Regions from separate parts of the Tolypothrix sp. VBCCA 56010 genome, predicted to be linked through region 3. Evidence: predicted binding sites of a transcription regulator. Region 3 holds the regulator's gene; each other region holds the start of a gene.
What was found. Region 3 encodes NtcA, which controls nitrogen genes in cyanobacteria. Its sites were predicted from a motif close to TNTGTANNNNNNNNTACANA; they were not measured.

Region 1: the regulator NtcA is predicted to act here: its motif matches at 5,821-5,840, upstream of glnA (type I glutamate--ammonia ligase).
Region 2: the regulator NtcA is predicted to act here: its motif matches at 3,979-3,998, upstream of pirA (arginine synthesis PII-interacting regulator PirA).

The regions. Positions count from the first base shown of each region.
Region 1 covers NZ_JBPAOH010000203.1:473-8,003, reverse strand. Annotated here, with positions in the region: gene AABK37_RS37210 (FAD-dependent oxidoreductase) at 1-646, shown strand, start outside; gene patX (heterocyst-inhibiting protein PatX) at 754-996, shown strand; gene AABK37_RS37200 (ferritin-like domain-containing protein) at 1,465-2,355, opposite strand; gene AABK37_RS37195 (class I SAM-dependent methyltransferase) at 2,502-3,557, opposite strand; gene AABK37_RS37190 (hypothetical protein) at 3,892-4,095, shown strand; gene glnA (type I glutamate--ammonia ligase) at 4,283-5,698, opposite strand; gene apcB (allophycocyanin subunit beta) at 6,056-6,565, shown strand; gene AABK37_RS37175 (TlyA family RNA methyltransferase) at 6,757-7,531, shown strand, end outside.
Region 2 covers NZ_JBPAOH010000022.1:20,934-28,464, forward strand. Annotated here, with positions in the region: gene AABK37_RS10335 (glycosyltransferase) at 1-761, shown strand, start outside; gene AABK37_RS10340 (DNA cytosine methyltransferase) at 940-2,109, shown strand; gene AABK37_RS10345 (restriction endonuclease) at 2,113-2,829, shown strand; gene AABK37_RS10350 (alternative oxidase) at 2,889-3,587, shown strand; gene pirA (arginine synthesis PII-interacting regulator PirA) at 3,780-3,935, opposite strand; gene AABK37_RS10360 (SAM hydrolase/SAM-dependent halogenase family protein) at 4,043-4,858, shown strand; gene AABK37_RS10365 (DUF2301 domain-containing membrane protein) at 4,972-5,625, shown strand; gene AABK37_RS10370 (YdcF family protein) at 5,625-6,305, shown strand; gene obgE (GTPase ObgE) at 6,383-7,411, opposite strand; gene AABK37_RS10380 (hypothetical protein) at 7,383-7,531, opposite strand, start outside.
Region 3 covers NZ_JBPAOH010000091.1:14,487-22,017, forward strand. Annotated here, with positions in the region: gene AABK37_RS25960 (ABC transporter ATP-binding protein) at 1-664, opposite strand, end outside; gene hisB (imidazoleglycerol-phosphate dehydratase HisB) at 837-1,481, opposite strand; gene fabI (enoyl-ACP reductase FabI) at 1,728-2,504, opposite strand; gene ntcA (global nitrogen regulator NtcA) at 2,888-3,559, shown strand; gene AABK37_RS25980 (DUF3084 domain-containing protein) at 3,727-5,220, shown strand; gene AABK37_RS25985 (pre-16S rRNA-processing nuclease YqgF) at 5,346-5,789, shown strand; gene AABK37_RS25990 (DUF3146 family protein) at 5,890-6,153, opposite strand; gene AABK37_RS25995 (hypothetical protein) at 6,487-7,531, shown strand, end outside.

The DNA of each region.
Region 1 (7,531 bases), on a different contig from region 3:
GGGACGTTGGACAGGAACTCCCTTTACAATTCCTTACCGTTGTCTAATTCCTGCCCAAACGGATGGTTTATTGGTGTGTGAAAAAAATATCTCTGTATCGCATATCACTAATGGCGCAACGAGATTGCAACCTGTGGTGATGGGCATCGGTCAAGCGGCAGGAATGGCAGCTGCTATGTGCGTTGAGTTGAACATTCAGCCGAGAGATTTACCTGTGAGAATGCTGCAAAATGCTTTGTTGCAAGACTTACATTCTCCGGCTACAATCGTTCCATTATTCAATTTACCGCCCGATCATCCGGAATGGCTGGACTGGCAACTGTATTACTTAGACAACCCAGATGCTTATCCAGCTACTGGAAATTGTCCCATTTCATCTAATATTAAGTACAATTACTTGGAAAATAAATACGTACAATCACTTAATAAAGAATATTTCCGGGGCATCTTCCATCGCCTAGATCGGCAAGATTACAGATTTAGCATCACCACAGCAACTCAAAACCAATTGCCTTTACCAATTGTGACCTTGCGATCGCATATAGACGAGCAACTGCAAAATTTTGTTGATAAGCAACCGCTACAAATTTGCGGTTCCTGGAATCGTGCTGGTAATTGGTTATTAGTTGAACATATTGAAAAATAATCATGGCATTTTTTTCAGTCAAAAACGTTGCTTTTGTCAAAATGTCCGGACGCAGAAAAAAAAACTAAGTATAAGTGAAGTGGAGAGTTCCAAAATAGACACTTGTTATGCGTGCAACTATTTCACTTCTAATTACTAGCTTAGTATTCGGCTCCTTAGCTTTTAACTGTCAAGCGATGGCAAATCGCTTATCTAATCTGTTCCTATCCTATGATGATTCAGAACAATTTATATCGGTGAAACCCAAGCCCAAACCCAGAACTAACCAACCAGAGCAGCCAATACCTCATCGGGGTAGCGGACGCAGAGAGTTAATGCAATATGTCGGTCAGACATATCCTGCTGTTTAACAACTATAAGGGAAGGTAACTTGTTAAAGCGACAATTTTCTTGTAGCAAGAAAATCTTCATCGAGTTAAACAGGGTGTTATGTCAAAATATTTGATACATACACCCTTAGTACATATATAGCAGTAGAGATACAAAAACGGGCAGCGATCGCTCAGTACTTCGTCAGTAAGCTTCTGTATACATACGAGAGTCGTAAACCTTGCCTGAAAACGCGAAGCAACCTAGCTTCACGGCAAGACAGCATCAAAAGTTTTTCAATTACAACAATAATCGAAAAATTCCCAGCTCAACTTCAACTTATCTAGAAACGAATCTCATTAAAACTATCAGTTAAGCTTTAGTAGCTCGAGCTGCTTTGATATTTGCAATGTTGTTCGTTCTAGAAAATACCATTTCACGATCGCAACACATATAAATATAGAGACGTAGCATTGCTACGTCTCTACAAAAACCCTGCAAGGATTGTTTTATGATTGCTTAGTCTTTTCTGTGCCCTTAATGCCGTTAAGGAACATCGGCACGAATTTATCCATAAACGCTTGTGGATCGCGCTGCCAAGCCTTTTGTGCCGCCATAATTCTGGTAAACTGCAAGTCAGGTGCTAACAAAGTCTGCGGTAAGCGCTCCATTAAATACTGGGGACGTTCCCAAACAGGCATTGTGTTTGCCACTTCTACCAAGTTGGCAACTCGGCGCAATTCCGCTCCTAAGGTGATATCCATTCCGGATTCAAACGCTGCTTGTTCAATTGCTGCATATTTCCGCTTTGCCTTTTCCACCTGTTGTTGATGTTCTGGACTCTTGCGGGCAATTTCTGCTAACCAACGATTACCCCAGCGGACGTGTCCTGCTTCTTCTGGCAGGATTTTCTCAATCGTTTCCCGAATTTTAATATTTTCTTCGGTTTGCGGTGCTTGCTTGAGAGCGTAAATGTGTGCTGAGAAATATTCGCAACCTCGTTTTTCAGTGACATTAATCGCTGCGAGGGAAGAAATCAGAAAATCATCAAGGTCTTTAACTGGATCTTTTTGGTCGCTGTCTAAGAGCCTTTCAAATTCGTTGATGTAGGATGAACCAGGGGGAGTTCCCACATCACTTTTCAACTCCACCAACAAATCAGTTAGCCACATGGCGTGACGAGCTTCATCTGAGATATGATGTGATAAATCTCGGACTAATTCTGGTGGTTTGCCGTTAAGTAGTTCAATTAAATCAGTAAGGTCTTTGCAGCTGCGTTGTTCGCTGTAACGGTAGCGGTTGAGGGTGATTAAATGAATTTCGCGATCGCTCACTACCCGATTTAAGATATCTCTCGCACCCAAAGCATTCTGAAATTTACGTGGGTAAGCAACAGTCATAGTTTTTATAGAGTTTTGTAAACCGCTATTTTTGATAGTAGCTTAGTACTAGCTCGGTTGATCATTATAACGTGTAGCGATCGCCCTACCTTTATTGGTGGAAAAACGTAGAGCGATCGCGCGTGCTGCAAATATCCGCAAAAATGTTATGCTGGCTTGCGAGCAATCAAATACTTACTCATAAAGTGGACTTGCATCTCAATATTCTCAAAACCCGCTTTTTCTAAACGCTCCACCAGATTATCTGTGGTGTAATTCTTGTAGTAAGGTTCGTGGAAAGTTTCATGGAAGTTTTCCATGATTGGTTCCATTTCCGGAGAATCGCTCATCTGAATTGAATCACAGATAATAAACACCCCACCTGGTTTTGTCACCCGGAAGCATTCCTCAATTACCCGCTGACGTACCGTCGGGGGTAACTCATGGAAAAGGAAAACAGAAGTGACAGCATGGAAATAGTTATCTAAATAAGGTAACTCTTCCGCATTAGCTTGTAAGAGTTGCGGTAACTCCCCTGGTATTTGGGATAACAGTTCTATAGCCTTACGCAAATAAGCCGGCGATAAATCTGTACCATACAAAGACGCTTGAGACAAAGCAGCGCGAATCAACTTTATGGTGCGACCTGTACCACAAGCTACATCTAAAATACGTATTTGCCGAGGTGACACATCACTAAAAACTTTTAGCCCTTCCTTCAAAGGAGCGAGAATCCGGCGTCGCATCGCATCCGCAGAGCCACCAAAGAGAATTTCTACCTGCAAATCATACAAATTAGCTGAGTAATCACTCAAGTAGCCGTCAGTTTGGTGATGGAAGTTCTGCACATAATAGCTGGGATAACCCTCAATATCTACATTTTGGGAAAATTCTTGATATTTCTTTTGGTTACCCCGCTCCCAAATTTGGGGTAAATCTAACCACACAGCTGGATAGTAGCGGAAAAAGTCCAACCACGGGTTATCAAATAGTAAGCTTGTAGGATACATCCCCCGTTCAGCATCTTCCCAATCAACTTCAAGTAAGTTATTTAGCCTTTGTTGAACTTTGAATAAAAGCTCAGTTGGGATGGGTTTGGTCTGGTGCTGACTGGGAGAAATGAGATTCATTAAGCGTGTGCTTAAAATTTTGTGTGCCAGACCAAAGTAATTTTTACCTTGCTGAAAAGTCTGATAAGTCAGTTTGGTCAAAGTGTCAGACATGAGTGAGAATGGCTGGAATTATTTTACCTGTAGTACTTTGTTGTAAATAATTGTAAAAATTTTCTCATCAATCTTCAGAAAGATGCGGACTAAAGGATGAAGTGTCAAGTCTGAAGTCTGAAGTCAATCTGAGCGGATTATTTGATCGCGAAGCTTTTAGCCGTTCACCCTAGAAGGGTGTCGGGCTTCGTAGTGGCATTACTTTACCTCCTAAATATTAAGTTTTATTGCAAACAGGCATTTTGTAACTTTGGTTACAGATTTTCTTGATATAGTAGTAACGTAGATGAAAAACGAATCTATAAATCATTAAAACAATAAAGAGGAATTTGATATGTCTACCCAAGAAAAAGCGCGTGCTTTGATGATGCGTCATTACCAGCTGGTCAAGAATCGTCAACAATCGATGCTGGAACGTGTTGGTGAAGAACTTGGTCTTCCTGCTGGCGAAGCATCCCACTACTGGAACCCGATTCAAGGCAAAATAGAACCTACCGTTCGCATGACTTACGATCGCAGCAATGCCACAATGAGCTAGGGACTGGGGACTGGGGACTGGGGACTAGAAATGAAAATAACCCTGACAGCTAATCAAAAAAAAGCCACCTTTAGCGGTGGCTTAATTATGTTCTCAAATATCGTATTTAGGCTGACTGAGGATTGCTATTTTAAACAACTTATCCCTAGTCCCTAGTCCCTAGACCCTAGTCCCTAGTCCCTAGAATTTAACAATCGTAGTAAAGACCAAATTCGTAAGGATGAGGACGCAGACGCATTGGGTTAACTTCGTTATCTAACTTGTAAGAAATCCAAGTTTGAATGAAGTCTTCAGTAAACACACCTGGTTCTGTTAAGAAAGCATGATCGTTTTCTAATGCTTCCAAAGCCAATTCTAAAGAACCGGGTGTAGAAGGAACCTTAGCCAGTTCTTCTGGCGAAAGTTCGTAGATATTCTTATCTAGAGGTTCACCTGGATCGATTTTGTTCTTGATACCATCTAAACCAGCACAAAGCATCGCAGCGAATGCCAAGTAAGGATTAGAAGTCGCATCCGGACAACGGAATTCTAAGCGTTTTGCTTTGGGGTTATTGCCGGCAAGAGGAATACGGATAGAAGCTGAACGATTACCTTGGGAATAAGCTAAGTTTACAGGTGCTTCATAACCAGGTACTAAGCGCTTGTAAGAGTTTGTGGTGGGGTTGGTAATTGCCAACAGTGCGGGTGCGTGTCTGAGGATACCACCTATGTAATGCAGCGCGATTTCGCTCAAACCAGCGTATTTATCGCCTGCAAATAAAGGTTGACCGTCTTTCCAGATAGATTGGTGACAGTGCATCCCAGAACCGTTATCGCCGAAGATTGGCTTGGGCATGAAGGTAACGGTTTTGCCGTATTTCTTGGCAACGTTCTTGATGACATATTTGTAAGTCATCAGCCAGTCAGCAGCTTCGATTAATTTACCAAAGCGGAAACCGAGTTCGCATTGTCCACCGCTTGCGACTTCGTGGTGCTGTTTTTCAATGGGTACGCCGCATTTTGCCATTGTCAGCAGCATTTCTGTGCGGATGTCTTGGAAAGTGTCGGTGGGGGGAACTGGAAAGTAACCTTCTTTGAAGCGCGGTTTATAGCCGAGGTTGGGACCTTCTTCTCTACCGGAATTCCAACGACCTTCTACAGAGTCTACATAATAGTAGCCGGAGTTAGCGTTTTGGTCAAAGCGGACATCATCAAAGATGAAAAATTCAGCTTCTGGACCAAAGAAAACAGTGTCACCAATGCCCGAAGAAACCACGTAGTCTACTGCTTTTTGGGCAATAACGCGGGGACAGCGATTGTAAGGTTCACCTGTACGCGGTTCTTGGATGCTACAAATTATACTCAGTGTTGGCTCTGCCATGAACGGATCGATCCAGGCTGTGTTCGGGTCGAGAACCATTGCCATGTCTGATTCGTTGATCGCTTTCCAACCCCGAATACTCGAACCGTCGAAAGGTACACCCTCAGAAAATGAACTCTCATCAATTTGGTTATGAAACACCGTGAGGTGCTGCCAAGTTCCTGGCGTATCGATGAATTTCAGATCGATCATCTGAATGTTGTTGTCCTGAATCATCTTCAAGACTTCTTGTGGGGTTGTCATGGTTACTCCTTGTATGCTTATTTACTAAGGTAGAACTGAAATTTTCAATGCATTCTGACCCTGCTTGGTGAAACCAAATTGTGAGATACCTGGAATATCCTAAAGATAGGACATTAGGTAATTTTGTTGCATAAGCTACAAAAACTCATGATTAAAGTTTATATTTACCTTTGCTTAACCAGTTTCACAAAACTTAACAGTTCATTTCACAGGGTCAACTTTGACATAGAATCCTTTAAGTAGCTGATGGATTACTTTTTGTGCTGAGACTTTTGCCGTAGCACAAAAAATTTATAGGCGCATAAAAGCAGCCAGATAAATATCAAACCATAAATAGGATTGATTGGAGAAAAAGGAATGCGGGATGCAGTAACAAGTTTAATTAAGAATTATGACGTAGCTGGACGGTATTTTGACCGGAATGCGATCGACAGTCTCAAGTCTTACTTTGAAAGTGGTACAGCACGAGTACAAGCAGCTGGGGCAATTAATTCTAATGCGGCGTCGGTTGTCAAACAGGCTGGTTCTCAGTTATTTGAAGAACAGCCGGAGTTGATTCGCCCCGGTGGAAATGCTTACACTACTCGTCGCTATGCGGCTTGTCTGCGGGATATGGATTACTATTTGCGCTACGCTACTTATGCGCTGGTTGCTGGTAGTATGGATGTTCTAGATGAGCGGGTGCTGCAAGGGCTGCGGGAAACTTACAATTCTTTGGGTGTGCCTATTGGTCCGACGGTTCGCGGTATCCAGATTATGAAGGATATTATTAAGGAGCAAGTGGCGGCGGCTGGTGTTACCAATACTGCTTTTTTGGATGAGCCTTTTGATTATATGACGCGGGAGTTGAGCGAGCAGGATATTTAGTTTTTATTCGGGGTTCGCCTCAGAAGATAAAATAGAGCGAGTTTCTTTTGGAGACTCGCTTTTTTACGAACCGCGAAGGCGCGAAGGACACGAAGGAAGAAAAAAGACTCCTGATGCGAATAACTCTTTCCTTGGCTTCCTTGGTGTCTTGGCGGTTCGTTTTAGGTATTCTTTTATCGGGAAGGGAGTAGTTGGTTAAGCAGCGATTGGATATGTTATTGGTGGAGTTAAATTTGTGTACTTCCCGCGCTTTGGCGCAACGGTTGATTCAAGCGGGGGAGGTGACTGTTAATCAACAGGTTGTGGATAAGGCGGGGACGGTGGTTGATGTCGCGGCAGATATTAGGATTAAGGAGCGATCGCGTTTTGTCTCTCGTGGCGGTGAGAAGTTGGCGAAGGCTTTAGAATTTTTTAATATTTCTGTGTCAGGACGGGTTTGTTTGGATGGCGGTATTTCGACGGGAGGCTTTACTGATTGTCTTTTGCAAGCTGGGGCAAAGCTAGTTTACGGGGTTGATGTGGGTTACGGTCAAGTTGATTGGGGTTTGCGAAATGATTCGCGGGTGGTTTTGCGGGAACGCACTAATTTACGACAACTGCAACCGCATGAGTTATATGGTGAGGCACAAAAAGCTGATTTGGCGGTGGTGGATGTTTCGTTTATTTCTCTAACCAAGATTTTGCCTGCTTTGTGGGAGTTAACTCAATCTCGCCGAGAAGCAGTTTTACTGGTGAAGCCACAATTTGAGGTTGGGAAGTCCCGTGTGGGGAAAAAAGGCGTTGTTCGTGATTCTGGCGACCAAGCTGATGCAATTTTTCAGGTTTTGCAAGCTGCTCAAAATATAGGATGGAAGTACAAGGGTTTAACTTGGTCGCCGATCGCTGGTCCTGCTGGGAATATTGAATATCTTTTGTGGCTGGATATGGAAAGCGAAACACCACCGCCTGATTTAGAAGCTGTTCAGC
Region 2 (7,531 bases), on a different contig from region 3:
GTAGCTGGAGTTTTATCCGGCGTTTCTTGTCTCGTGGCGCTCAGTTGTTAGGGTTAATTATTTTACCTGATGTACTGGGTAGGGTATCTGACCCGATGAGTGGTTATTTTATGGTGCGTCGAAGTTCCATAGCAGGTGCGACGCTTAATCCAGTAGGATACAAAATTCTCCTTGAGGTGATTGGACGGGGTAAGGTGCGCGAAATTGCCGAAGTTGGCTATGTATTTTGCGAACGTGTTAAGGGTGAAAGTAAAGTCACGAGTAAGCAATATATCGACTACATACACCACTTAGTACGGTTAAGGCTGGGAACAGGACGGTTAGGAAAAATCAGTCAACGCATCAATTTCCCTGTTGGTCGATTCATCCGTTTTGGCTTGGTGGGACTCAGTGGAGTATTTGTAGATATGACAGTGCTTTACTTGCTCAGTGACCCAAGTACCTTGGCTTTGCCTTTAACTCGCAGTAAAATCATTGCGGGTGAAATTGCGATTATCAATAATTTCTTGTGGAATGATGCTTGGACTTTTGCTGATGTTTCTAGCGGGCAGCACGAATGGCGTCAACGCATGAAGCGATTTTTGAAATTCAACATTATTTGTCTTGCCGGTTTAGTGTTGAATGTGTTGGTATTGAATATTGTGTTTAATTTTATTATACAAAACCGCTATATCGCAAATTTGATTGCGATCGCTGTTGCTACTGTTTGGAACTTCTGGGTTAACCTTAAACTCAGTTGGCGCGTAACGCAAGTCAAATAAAACATCAAGGATGAAGGATGAAGTAAGACCATTACTACAAGCACCATTATTTATTTATGGTGCAGAGAAAAAGCACATAAGATATTTCAATTCTTATGATTTGTCTGCCAGAGTCTAACTTTATACTTCATCCTTCAAATTACATACCCGGAAAGACTTACATTTAATTAGTTTATCAATGACAAAAGAACAACTTACTGCCGTAGAGTTATTTGCTGGTATCGGCGGTTTTCGTCTTGGCTTGGCAGGTGCGAATATTGAGACGATTTGGGCGAATGATATCAACGAACTTTGTTGTAAAGTTTATGAAAGTAATTTTGGTAAAGATTCAATTACTTTAGGCGATATCAACGAAATTCCTATATCAAATATACCTGTTCACGACATTTTAACTGCTGGCTTTCCTTGTCAACCCTTTAGCCCCGCTGGAAAAAAACTCGGTGTGAGAGATATTAGGGGAACACTATTTGAGCGTATTGTGGAAATTATAGACCAAAAGCAGCCAAAATATTTCTTTTTAGAAAATGTCAAAAGACTTTTGACGATGGAAAGCGGCTATCATTTTAGGTTGATTTTAAATGCACTTTCTGAATTAGATTATTTTGTGGAATGGAGAATAATTAATCCGCTTCAATTCGGTATTCCTCAAAATAGAGATAGAGTTTTTATCTTTGGTACTAAATTAAACTCAACAGATATAACACCTCTTGCTTTAGAAACCCTGTCGGTATTTTTAACAGATAGTGATAAATTTTCGTTGACACAATCAGAGGAGAAACTGGAAAAATATATGTTGCCTATCATATCTATAAAAAGCAAAAACGATAACTGGGGAATTGCCTATAAAAATAAAATGTATACTCAACATCTTTCTGCCTTGCCAGACATCCAGCCGAGAAAGAGGCTTAAGGATATTCTTCAGGATGAGTCAATAGTCGCTCCTGAGTTTTATTTTACTGCTGATACCTTGGAACGCATCAAACAAAGTAAAGCTGTAAATCGTTATTGTAATGGAGTTGAAATATTGTACAACCAAGACGGAGGTGCCAGACTTGGTTATACAATATTTGGGACTAATGGAATTGCGTCAACTTTGACTGCATCGACTTCCAGGCATTATGAACGCTACCAAGTGGATGATAAATTTCGCCGTTTAACTAATATCGAATATGCCCGACTTATGGGCTTTCCTGATGACTGGTGTCGAATTGCCAGAATTTACGATCAATATGCACTATTTGGTAATGCGATTGTACCCGCTTGTGTAGAGTGGGTGTGCCAAAGAATTGGTAAAAGAAACTTTGAATTTAGTAAGTCTGGCTGGCAACAATTAAGTTTGGCTATTTAAAAAATGGAAGTGCTAACTTTAATTGCTCTCAAAAGTGCTGCACGAGACTTTTGTCTCTCATTGAGTCAAACACCAATTCCGAATTTATATGGTATTACAGATGGCAAAGCAGTAGGAACATACGTTGAATTTGCTTTTAATCAATATTTGTCTGCAATGTATGAGTACACTCTTGGTAGTGCTGCTTTGGGGATTGACTTTCCGGGATTAGAGGTTGATTTAAAAGTGACGTCAATTCGACAACCACAGTCTTCATGTCCTTTCCGCAATGCTAGTCAAAAGGTGTATGGATTAGGTTATCATCTCCTAATATTTGCATACGAAAAAATTGATGATCGCATTTCTCACACTGCTAGTTTAAACTTCCAACACGTTGTCTTTGTGGCACGAGAACAAACCGGAGACTATCAAACAACCTACGGTTTAAGAGAAATTTTACGCCGCAATGGTAACAAAGATGATATAGTGGCGTTTTTAGAGGAACGCAATTTTCCTTTAGATGAAATTGGACGTGAAGCACTTGCAGAAAGAATTTTGCAGCAACCGCCAGAAATTGGCTATTTAACAATTTCTAATGCACTACAGTGGCGACTGCAATATAGCAGAATTATTCAAGTAGCAATTACAACCACAACAGCAGGTGTAGAAAATCTGCTCGTGCAGACACGAATTTATCAACATTTACCGGAATTTAATCAACTCAATCAGTATCAACAATGACAGGGCACAACAATCAATGGCTGATTGACTTTTAATGATACCACGGTGAAGCATAAAAAATGATTAAATTTCTCGTCAATTGCTTAGTTTTCGTTATCGACAAGTTATATAAAAAACGTCCTTACGCCCGTTTTTACGTTTTGGAAACCGTGGCGCGTGTTCCTTATTTTTCCTTTGTTTCAGTACTGCACTTATACGAAACTTTAGGGATATGGCGCAAAGCTGAATGGCTCAAAGTCCACTTTGCTCAAGCTTGGAATGAATACCATCACCTGCTAATTATGGAATCTTTAGGCGGAAATCGCCGCTTTATTGATAGATTTCTTGCCCGTTTTACAGCCTTGATTTACTACTGGGTGATTGTATTTTTATACATGGTTTCACCGCGTCACGCTTACTACTTCAGCCAATTGGTAGAAGAACATGCCTACCACACTTATGATAACTTTCTGCGTAGAAATGCAGCGAAACTGAAACAGCTACCCGCACCGATAGTTGCAATCAACTATTACCGCGATGGGGACTTGTATATGTTCGACGAATTTCAAACATCCCGTCGTCCTTACGATCGCCGCCCGGTGATTAACAACTTGTATGATGTCTTTGTCTGCATTCGCGATGACGAAGCAGAACACGTTACGACTGCGATCCAATGCCAACACCCACAAGCGCAAACAACTTTTAAAAGTCCCCACGCCGCTTATATAATTACTCCCAAAGCGAGTGCAGCAGACACAGAGTATAAAACTGTTGGTTAGGGCTTTAAAACAAACCTCTCCCTGAATTTGCCTTTAGCCAAATTCGTCCCTCCCCTAGTAGGGGAGGGGATGTAAAGCGCAGCTTTACGGAAATTATGGGTAATTTACCAAATATGATGTAACGCCAAAAAAGAAAACCCGCTTTCGCGGGCTGTTTATCAAGAAATAAATCTTTACAATTGTGGCGCTGATTTAACCTATATACTTCATTTCGGCTTCTAGTTGACGTACTAGCTTTTCGTCACCTTTAGCTCTAGCTACTTGCAAGCGATGTTCTAGGTTTTTTTGCAAATTTTGGTGATGAGTTTCATCAGCTTGTTTTGCTGCTTGCATTCTGTTATTAAGCATAAGTTTTTTCCTTTATATCTTCATTTATTAATATAGCACAACTTCCGTAACATAAGCTACAGAAATATGTGGTTTGATATATTTTAATGAAAATATTTTTTTGTTAGATGAGTCAAATTACGTTACTCAGCGATTTTGGCGATCGCGATGTGTATGTCGGCGTAATGAAGGGAGTAATCGCCCAAATCAACCCAAAATTAACAGTGATAGACTTAACGCACCAAATTCCGCCGCAAAACATCGCTGCGGCGAGATTTTGCTTGATGAATGCTTATGCTTATTTTCCAAAGGGGACAGTGCATGTAGCGGTGGTAGATCCGGGAGTGGGAGGAATCAGGAGAGCGATCGCCTTACAATTAGCTGATGGGTTTTTGGTGGGACCTGACAATGGTATATTTAGCGGAGTATTTAGTCAAAGTCCTGCCATTAGCGCAGTCGAACTGACAAACTCTCAATATTGGCGAACTCAACAACCTAGCAGAACTTTTCACGGTAGAGATATTTTTGCACCTGTGGCAGCGCATCTGAAGAGCGGTGTTTCTTTAAAAGAGCTAGGCAAAGAAATCGATTCAGCAAAGCTGATAAAGTTAAATTTAGCAGAATGCAGTTTAACACAAACTGGTGTAACGGGTTGCATACAATATATTGACCATTTTGGCAACTTAATCAGCAATATTTCTGCAAGTTACGTGCAAGATAAAACCTGGTATGTGAAAGCTGCGGGATTGACGATACCAGGTTGTGAAACTTACGCTGATGTGCAGATTGGGGATGCGATCGCTTTAATTGGCAGTCACGGTTGGGTAGAAATTGCTATCAACAGCGGTAATGCACAGACACAGATGCATATACAGTTGGGAGATGTAGTAGAAGTATTTTTAACGCAGAAGAACCCCGATTTCTTAGAGAAGTCGGGGTTCTAAGCAGAAGTTTTGCGGGGATGCGATCGTAGAATGAAGACTAACTAACATCAACGAGCAAAAAAGTGGATAATCTCTCCTAGCATAGGAAATATAGATTCAAATCCAAGATTGTTATGACTCTAACAGAATCGCCATTACAAGTTTATCAAGGTCAGTTTGGCGAATTTACAATTAATCAAAGCGATCGCACTGGTGTAATTATCTATCGCACTGCTTTAATGGTAGCCGCACTCAGCTTTGCGATCGCCAGCGTTTTGGTATTGTTTTACACCAACCCAATTTCCATCCAAGCAATTACACCTTTGTATACTGTCTTTTGTCTTGCTTTGGGTGTAAGTTTACTGACTATTCATATCTACTTAGCACCGCTGCACCGACTTTTACAAGTGTTCTGGCTGATTGGTTGCATTTCTTCATTTGTATTCGGACATTTTGACAGTCAACCTTTTGCTGTCACAGTTTACACTCACCCCCTGACTTTATTCGGAGTGGGTTTTATCTTCGCAGCCTTAACAGGTATATTTTTCAAAGAAGCTTTTTGCTTCAACCGTCTGGAAACTAAAGTATTAACGTTTACAGTGCCGATACTGCTGCTGGGACATTTAGTAGGAGTTTTGCCAATTCAAGCAGAACGGATTTTATTAGGAATCTGGGCAATTTTGTTTGTAGTATTCGCATTGCGGAAAGCTGTACAAGAAATTCCTCCGGATATCGGGGACAAATCTGTGTTTGCTTATTTGAAAAGCAAGAGTATAAAAACAGCTTAATGCCCAGGAAAAACCATCAAAATTCCAAAATACCAAAAATCAGGCTGCTAAAACGCCAACAAATGTGGACGCTGACGGCGCCGGGATGGGTAATAGCGATCGCTTTAATGATTTCTGTAATGTTTTTCAGCACTACTCATTTATACCCGTTTCTCGCCGTCACTTCTCCCATCAAAGCCGATGTCTTAGTTGTCGAAGGATGGGTAACAGACTACGCAGTAGAACAAGCATTTACCGAATTTAAAAGCGGTTCCTATCGAGAAATATTCACCACAGGAGGTCCGGTAGAAAGAGGATTCTATCTAGCTGAATATAAGACTTTTGCAGGAATTGCGGCTGCAACTTTAAAAAAGCTGGGTGTACAACCAGAAAAAGTGACAGTTGTGCCTACACCGGATGTAATTAAGGATCGGACTCATGCATCTGCGATCGCACTTCGTCAGTGGCTAGCAAATTCAAATTTACCGATAAAATCAATGAATTTGTTAACCTCTGATGCCCATACTCGCAGAAGTTGGTTAATATTTCAACAAGTACTTGCCCCGAAAATCAAAGTCGGAATAATTGCCGCCAAACCAGGAAATTACAATCCAAATAAATGGTGGGTTTCTAGCGAAGGTGTGCGAACTGTGATATCGGAAATTATCGCTTATATTTATGCCCTATTTGTAAATTGGTAGTGAGGACTTTAGTCCTCTTTCGTAGTGAGGACTTTAGTCCTCATATTATTAAGATAAGGACTTCAGTCCTTACTACATTATCCCAACACCTCCACTTGTTGAACCACATTAAGTTCATCAAGAAGCCGCCAAATTTCCTGTAACATTGGCTGTAACCCAGCGCCGGTAACAGCGGAAATCAAAAAAACCGGCGCAAAGGATAGATGATTAAGTTCCATCGCTAAGGCATTTAAATCTACAGATTCTCGATCAACCGCATCAATTTTGTTCAGTGCTAAAACAAGCGATCGCTCTGCTAAACCTCGTCCGTAATCTTGTAACTCTTTTTTAATCGTTTTATATTCGCCTATAACATCTTCACTGGTCGCATCTATCAAATGCAACAGTACCCGCGTGCGCTCGATGTGACGCAAAAAATCGTGTCCCAACCCCGCACCACCAGAAGCACCTTCAATCAATCCGGGAATATCAGCAAAAACCGTGCCATAGCCTGTAGCTTTTCGCACTACACCCAAGTTTGGTATCAAAGTAGTAAACGGATAATCAGCAATTTTCGGACGTGCTGCTGACAAAGCTGATATCAAAGTCGATTTTCCTGCATTTGGTAGTCCAATAATTCCTACTTCTGCTAACAGTTTCAACTCTAATCTAAGTTGCTTTATTTCTCCTGGTAATCCTGGGAGCGCGTATTCTGGAGCGCGGTTGCGGTTGCTCAAAAAATGTTGATTTCCCAAGCCACCTTTACCACCTTTAGCTACCACAAAAGTCTGGTTTTGCTCAATTAAATCTGCCAACAGTTCGCCACTTTCCGCATCATAAATAGCCGTACCGCAGGGAACTTCGACAGTTAAATCCTTACCATTTGCGCCGGTACAGTTATTTGGTCCCCCGCGTCCACCGTTTTCACCTTGAAAGCGATGGTTGTATCTGAAATCTAGCAAAGTTTGCAAATTTTCCTTCGCCACAAAAATGACCGAACCACCGCGTCCCCCATTTCCGCCAGAGGGACCACCAGCCGGCACATACTTCTCCCGACGAAAGGCAACAATACCATCGCCACCCTTGCCGGCTTCAACTTCAATGTTTGCTTGATCGATAAATTGCATAGTTTGTTGGTTGTTGGTAATGGGCATTGGGCATGGGGCATGGGGGAGGCAGTGCGTTGGACGGGTTCCCCGGCTTGAAGCACCTGCCGTCATGGGGCATGGGGCATGGGGCATGGGGCA
Region 3 (7,531 bases):
CTACTTCACTGAGAATATGGCTATTGAAAAAAATTGTCTTGCCAGCAGCTTTTAACGATAGGATAATTTCTCGCATTTGATAGCGTCCCACCGGATCGAGTCCAGACATTGGTTCATCTAAAAACACCAGTTCTGGATCGTTAATTAATGCCTGTGCCATACCCACACGCTGTAGCATTCCTTTGGAGTAGCGACGCATCTGTTTTTTGCGAGCATCCGTTGGAGATAAGCCCACTAATTCTACCAGTTCCGGGATGCGTTGGCGTTGCACGCTTTGGGGAATTTGGAATAGTCCGGCTGCTAGCTGCAAAAATTCCCAGCCAGTGAGATAATCATACAAATAGGCATTTTCAGGTAAATAGCCGATACGTTCTTTAACAGTGCGATCGCCTAGCGGTCTACCCAATAATAATCCTCGTCCAGCCGTGGGACGGATAACTCCCAGCAACAATTTTAAAAGCGTAGTTTTCCCTGCACCATTTGGTCCTAACAAACCAAAGGTTTCTCCCTTGTAAACTTTTAAAGAACAGCTTTTGAGGGATACGACTTTTTGATTCATCCAAAAGCCGGTACGATAGACTTTTCTTAACTCGGAAGTTAACACTACTGGCGCACGGTCTGTAGTACTTAGTTGAGAATCAGGCGTATCTGCAACAGACTTCATTTCTATTTAAATTGTGCTTGTGGCTACAGCAAAGATATTATATTTATACAAAGGGAAAAGGGCAAAGGGCAAAGGGCAAAGGGCAAAGGGGCATCCTTGATTTAAAATTAGTACGAATGTTTAAAACTACTTCTTCCTTTTCCCTTTACCCTTTAACCTTTCCCCCTCTTCTTCATAAAACGCCTTTAGAACTGGGAATCATACCAGCACGACGGGTATCGATTTCTACCGCCATCCGCATTGCCCTCGCAAACGCCTTAAATGTCGCTTCAATAATGTGATGGGAATTAATGCCATCAAGTTGACGGATGTGTAGCGTCATTTGGCTATGATTTACCACCGCTACAAAAAATTCCCGTACTAGTTGGGTGTCGTAAGTTCCCACGCGAGTCGTAGGAATTTCTAAACCATAGCTTATATGGGGACGACCGGAAAAATCCAGCGCCACTTGAATTAAAGCTTCATCTAAAGGTGCGAGGAAATTACCAAAGCGGACAATGCCTTTGCGATCGCCTAATGCTTGGCTTAATGCTTGCCCTAAAGTAATACCTACATCTTCGTTGGTGTGGTGGTCATCAATTTCTAAGTCTCCCTTAGCTTGAACATCCAAGTCAATCAGTCCGTGGGAAGCTATTTGATGCAGCATGTGATCCAAAAAGGGAATGCCAGTTGCGGCATTACAAATACCTGTACCATCTAGGTTGATGGTGACTTGCACATCGGTTTCACCAGTAGTGCGGCTAACTGAGGCAATGCGAGAAGTTTTATTTGGCTGGTCGTGGTGTGAGGAAAGAAGTTGGCGATCGCTTATTTGCATAGGAAATGGGGAATGGGGCATGGGGCATGGGGCATGGGGCATGGGGCATGGAATATGGGAATAATTATCAATTACGGCAGATGCACGGCTGCCCGGAAACCCGGACACCAGATGCCTCAAGTCGGCAAAGCCGCCCACGGCGCTGGCTCTCCAACGCACTGCCGATGGCGGACACACTGCTCAAGTCGGGCATTGCCCTGACTGTGCAGGTGTCCTCCCCAATGCGATAGGGCCCTTTGCCCAATTTTACATCCCCATGATTTCATATCCTGCATCTACATACAGGACTTGTCCAGTAATTCCGCTGGCTAAATCGCTAGATAAAAAAGCTGCCGCATTGCCTACTTCTAGTTGACTGACAGTGCGTCGTAAAGGTGCAACTTGCTCTACATGATGAATCATATCCAAAATGCCGCCCACGGCACTCGATGCTAAAGTGCGAATCGGACCTGCGGAGATGGCATTTACGCGAATATTTTGCGGACCTAATTCAGATGCAAGGTAACGCACGCTCATTTCTAAGCCGGCTTTAGCGATTCCCATGAGGTTGTAGTTAGGAATCACTTTAACGCCACCTAAATATGTGAGCGTAACAATGCTACCACCTTCTGTCATTAAAGGTTTGGCTGCACCTGCTAGCTGGATTAATGAGTAAGTGCTAACTTCTAAAGCTTTATTAAAACCTGGACGCGAGGTTTGACTAAAATTTCCAGTCAAATCTTCTTTGTTCGCAAAAGCAAGACAGTGGATCAAAATATCTAATTTGCCCCACTTTTCGGCGATTGTATTAAAAGTAGATTGAATTTGCTCATCATTTTCTACATTACACGGAAGAAACAAACTAGGACTGAGGGGTTCGACCAATTCCGCGACTTTTTTTTCCATTTTACCTCGGTCATCTGGAAGGTAAGTAATACCGATGTTGGCGCCGCAAGAGTGCAGTTGTTGGGCTATTCCCCAAGCGATCGAGCGGTTGTTGGCAATGCCTGTGACTAGAGCGTTTTTCCCGGCGAGATTTAACATAAAAATTTTTAACGTACACGATCACAGATTGAGCATACTAGAATCTGAGCCTGGTTTGTCGAGAGTTTTAGCAGTATTTGCTATTGAGTATTTTGTCGTCGGTTCCTTGGGGAATGAATAGATTCTTGCTTCTTCCTTAAGATATTCTCAAGAAAGCGTGAATTTTTTGAGAAAAAACCTGTTGAGTACAACTTTGGATCGTAGCTATTAAGGACTAGTAGCTGGAACTATCAAAAATTATGTATCATTATAAACAAATAGCTATGAATATATGACCATAAGTATAGTAAAGTACAAAAAGGTTGACGGTGTGTTATTGATTTTTCGGGTGTATTCTTAGGAAATCAGTTTTAATTTTTCCGGCATTGGGTAGGGGAAGGTAGATGATCGTGGCACAAGATAAAGCCCTAGCAAATGTTTTTCGTCAAATGGCAACCGGAGCGTTTCCGCCGGTTGTGGAAACGTTTGAACGCAATAAAACGATCTTTTTTCCTGGCGATCCTGCCGAAAGAGTTTATTTTCTTTTGAAAGGTGCTGTAAAACTTTCCAGGGTTTATGAGGCAGGAGAAGAAATAACTGTAGCACTACTAAGGGAAAATAGCGTTTTTGGTGTATTGTCATTACTAACGGGAAATAAGTCAGATCGGTTTTACCATGCTGTTGCTTTTACACCCGTGGACTTGCTTTCAGCACCAATTGAACAGGTTGAGCAAGCACTGAAGGAAAATCCCGAATTGTCGATGTTAATGTTGCGGGGTCTATCTTCGCGCATTTTACAGACAGAGATGATGATTGAAACTCTCGCTCACCGAGATATGGGTTCGAGGTTGGTGAGTTTTCTGTTGATTCTGTGTCGGGATTTTGGCATTCCTTGTGCGGATGGAATTACAATTGATCTGAAGCTATCTCATCAGGCGATCGCTGAGGCAATTGGTTCGACTCGCGTCACCGTCACCCGCTTACTGGGCGATTTGCGCGAAAAGAAGATGATTTCCATTCACAAGAAAAAGATTACTGTTCACAAACCTGTTACTTTAAGCAGGCAATTTACTTAGCATACAATTGAGGCTTAGGCAATAGCGCTCGTTCATTTTTTAGAAATAATACCATTATGTGAAGGTAAATCTAAAAAGGGAATTGTTTTGCTATTGCCAACCTCAAATTAACCGCAAAGAATGACTGAAAGTAGTAGGCTGTATCTGGAAGGATTCGGTAGCGTTATATGACCACCGGGTACATCCTCATAGCGGCAATTTTAATTCTAGGGGGCGTGATAGCCACTGTGGGCGATCGCATTGGCACACGGGTTGGCAAAGCACGCCTCTCTCTATTCAAGCTGCGTCCCAAAAAGACCGCAGTACTGGTAACTATTTTCACAGGCGGTTTAATTTCCGCGTCAACTTTAGGTATTTTATTCGCCGCTGATGAAGGATTGCGTAAAGGAGTCTTTGAGCTAGAAGATATTCAAAGAGACTTAAGGCACAAGCGCGACCAGCTAAAAACCGCAGAAGCGCAAAAAAGTCAAGTAGAAGTTGAACTAGACAAAGCCAAAAAAGAACAAACCCAAGCTCAACAACAATTGCAGCAGACTAATCAATCGTTGAAAGAGGCAAATGCTAAACAACAAATTACACAAGCTCAATTAAACCGTACTATTGCTCAACAGGCTCAAACTCAAGCGAACCTGCAACGCACGCAAAACCAGCTAGATCAAGTTGTTAGTCGATATAAACAAGCTATAAATCAACTCTCAAGCGTTTCCCAGCAACAGAAAGCACTAGTGGCTGGAATTCAACGCTTGAGGGGAGAACGCCAACGATTATTTGATGAAGCCAAAAAAGCGATCGCAGAGGCTCAAACAGCAATTAAAAAACGCGATCGCGAACTTGCTAATCGCCAAGAAACTATCGAACAGCGCGATCGAAAAATTTCTCAACTAGATCGACTCATCAGAGAGCGCAATTCAGCAATTGCCTCGCGAGAGCAAGTAATTACCCAAAGAGAATCTCGGCTCAAAGAACTAGAAACACAACAGGACTATCTAGAAGAGGAAGTGGCAAGGCTAGAAAAATATTACGAGTCTTTTCGCTACTTGCGTTTGGGTAAAGTTGCTTTGGTTCGGGGTCAAGTTATTGCTGCTGGCGTAATTCGCGCTCCTGAACCTGCCGTTGCCCGTACTGCTGTGATTCAACTATTACAAGAAGCTAACCGTAATGCCAACATAGAATTAGCTGAACCAAATACAAATCCTGTCAATAATGTGCAAATATTACGTGTTACCCAAGAGAGGGTTGAGCAACTCAGCAAGCAGATTAGTGATGGTCGAGAATACGCGGTGCGAATTTTCTCTGCTGGTAATTACGTCAGGGGTGAAAAGCAGATAGAATTTTTTGCCGATGCAGCGCGAAATCAAGTTGTCTTTACCGGGGGAGAAGTCGTGGCTACAACTACTGCCGATCCGCAAACCATGACATCCTATCAGTTGCAGCAGCGGCTACAACTGCTAATTTCGGCTTCTCAATTTCGCGCCCGCAATGCAGGAATTGTCGAAGATATTCAAGTAGAGGGTCCGGTGCTTCGGTTTATTGCTCAACTAAAGCAGTACGATCAACCTGTGGATATTAAAGCTGTTGCAGCAGAAGATATTTATACAGTCGGACCACTGAAAGTAAGATTACTTGTTATACAAAACGGACAAATTATTTTTAGTACATAAAAAATGAATGGGGAATGGGTAATGGGCGTTGTCAGAAAATAAGATGAATTAAATTTGTGGAAACAGGTGTTTTTATTTATGCGTACTTACTTAAGTATTAACTATTAACTATTAACGTATTTAATATGACTATTCGTGAATTTTCGGCGACGCAACCAGTGATTTTGGGCTTCGATCCGGGTAAAGATAAGTGTGGTTTAGCAGTGATGGGGCTAGATCGGCAATTGCATTATCATCAAGTTGTCTTGTCAAGTGAGGCGATCGCCTCAATTGAGAAACTGCGCCAAAATTACCCGATTTCCTTGATGGTGATGGGCGACCAAACTACGGCAAAACGCTGGAAACAGCAAATAACTGAACAAGTTAAAGAGCCGTTGAATATCATTTTAGTGGATGAGCGTTACACCAGCTTAGAAGCACGCGATCGCTATTGGCAAATGTACCCACCCAAAGGACTCTCGAAACTATTGCCACAAGGTATGCGACAACCACCAAGACCTATAGATGACATTGTTGCCATCCTCTTAATCGAAAGATACTTAAATCGCTTAACCGAATCAGCGGTATAAATTAATTGCGAACTTGCTAATCTCAAAGCGTCGGCTAGCTCATATTCTCACGTTCCCTATTTTCGCGTTCCCTATTACCTATTACCCATTCCCTAAAGCCTTATAACTCAGCCCGAATAGTAAAAGCATAATCTCCTCCAGGCTCTAGCTCGTAGTCTCGTTGCTCCAAGAAGCGACCGAGGGGTTCTTTAATTAACGCACGACCTTGAGAAGGCTTAACAGACAGTTCTCCCCGGCGAAAATGCCATTGAAACTGCCACTCAAAGTCACCCGCGCTGACTTCCCCTTCAAGGAAGCCGTGTTGCCAGGATTGGCGAGTAACCCTGACATGGGCAATGCTTTCTGGCAGACGTTTAGTACTCACTATGCTTTATGTCAAGTTTGAGATAAAGGTTGACCATGTAGGCTACTTCTACCATACATAGCTTAGATCCACAAACTGACATAGTGAGGATTTTTGGTGGTTGGATTGCGAACCAAAGAGGAACCGGACGAGTGAACTCGCGTCTACACGTACAAAGCACTGCGCGATCGCACGCTAGTGAAGAGGCAAATGCAGGAAAATTCCTAGCTGTTTTCGCTGATGCTCATGAATTAATCAGGGTTTTTACTGAGATTATTTTTTTTAGAAAAATTATATACTATTAATAATTAAGTAGTAGTTTTATTACCAAGCTCCTTACCTTCATAACTAGCGATGACACAGCCAGACTTTCAAGAAGAAGAGTTAAATCGATTACTAGCGATGATAGATTCAGACTCTCAACCCGAAAAGAGTCAAATCAATCAGAGCGCGATCGCACAGCCAAATTCTCAACCCCAAGATGAATTACATCATATTTTTATAGGTTATGAAACAGTAATCGCAGGCGGTACTCAAAAAGTTACACTGCGATCGGGAAAAACCTATGAAGTCAAGATTCCAGCTAACAGTCTTGAAGGCGCTAAATTACCCTTAAAAGGGTGTGGCTTGCAGGGTAATGATGTTGTAGTTGTTCTACACACTTTATTTGATAAAACTTTGGATATAGAAACAGCAATAGATTACTTCATAACCAAAGTAGATATCAAGCCAGAAAGCAAAATAAGATGTAGAAACGTTTATCAGCTAATCAAAGATGCTAAATATACTAAGGATTTAGCTGCTCAGGACTTGTTAGATTTTATTGTTTCTTCTTCTTTGACTAACCCATCAGTTAGTCAGCGTTATAATATTGCCAGTCAAAATTCTAAGTTGATCAAAATTGAAGAGTGTATTGAAAATGCCTTGGCTGCATCTAACCTTGATGAAACTGAAAAGCAGTTAATCAGAGGAACATATCAGTATATCAGAGCAGGAGAAAACATAACTGATTTTGGTGTTTTAAACCAACTTGACTCTATCATTCAAAATTCTTCACTTCGTAACGAACTCAAAGAACTCTACTTTAGGTACAGTGTCACATCTAGGGCAAGTACTGGTGATTTATTGATCGTCAATTTAATTGATAATTCTGATAGTTCCCTTAACTTCACAAGTAGTATATGCTGCAAAAAATCAGAGTTACTTGCTGCCTACACTACACTTAGAGACGGTAAGCAAGTTTCCAATCAATCGCTCTTAAAGTCATTAGACTCGCTAATTTTAAATTCAGATATTCCAGATGATTGCAAAGTCATGTACAAGCTGATGCGCGAGCCAGTAACTAATGACAAGGGAAAGTCTGCGGCAGAAGATTCTCCTATTGGCTCTGTAAAAAAAG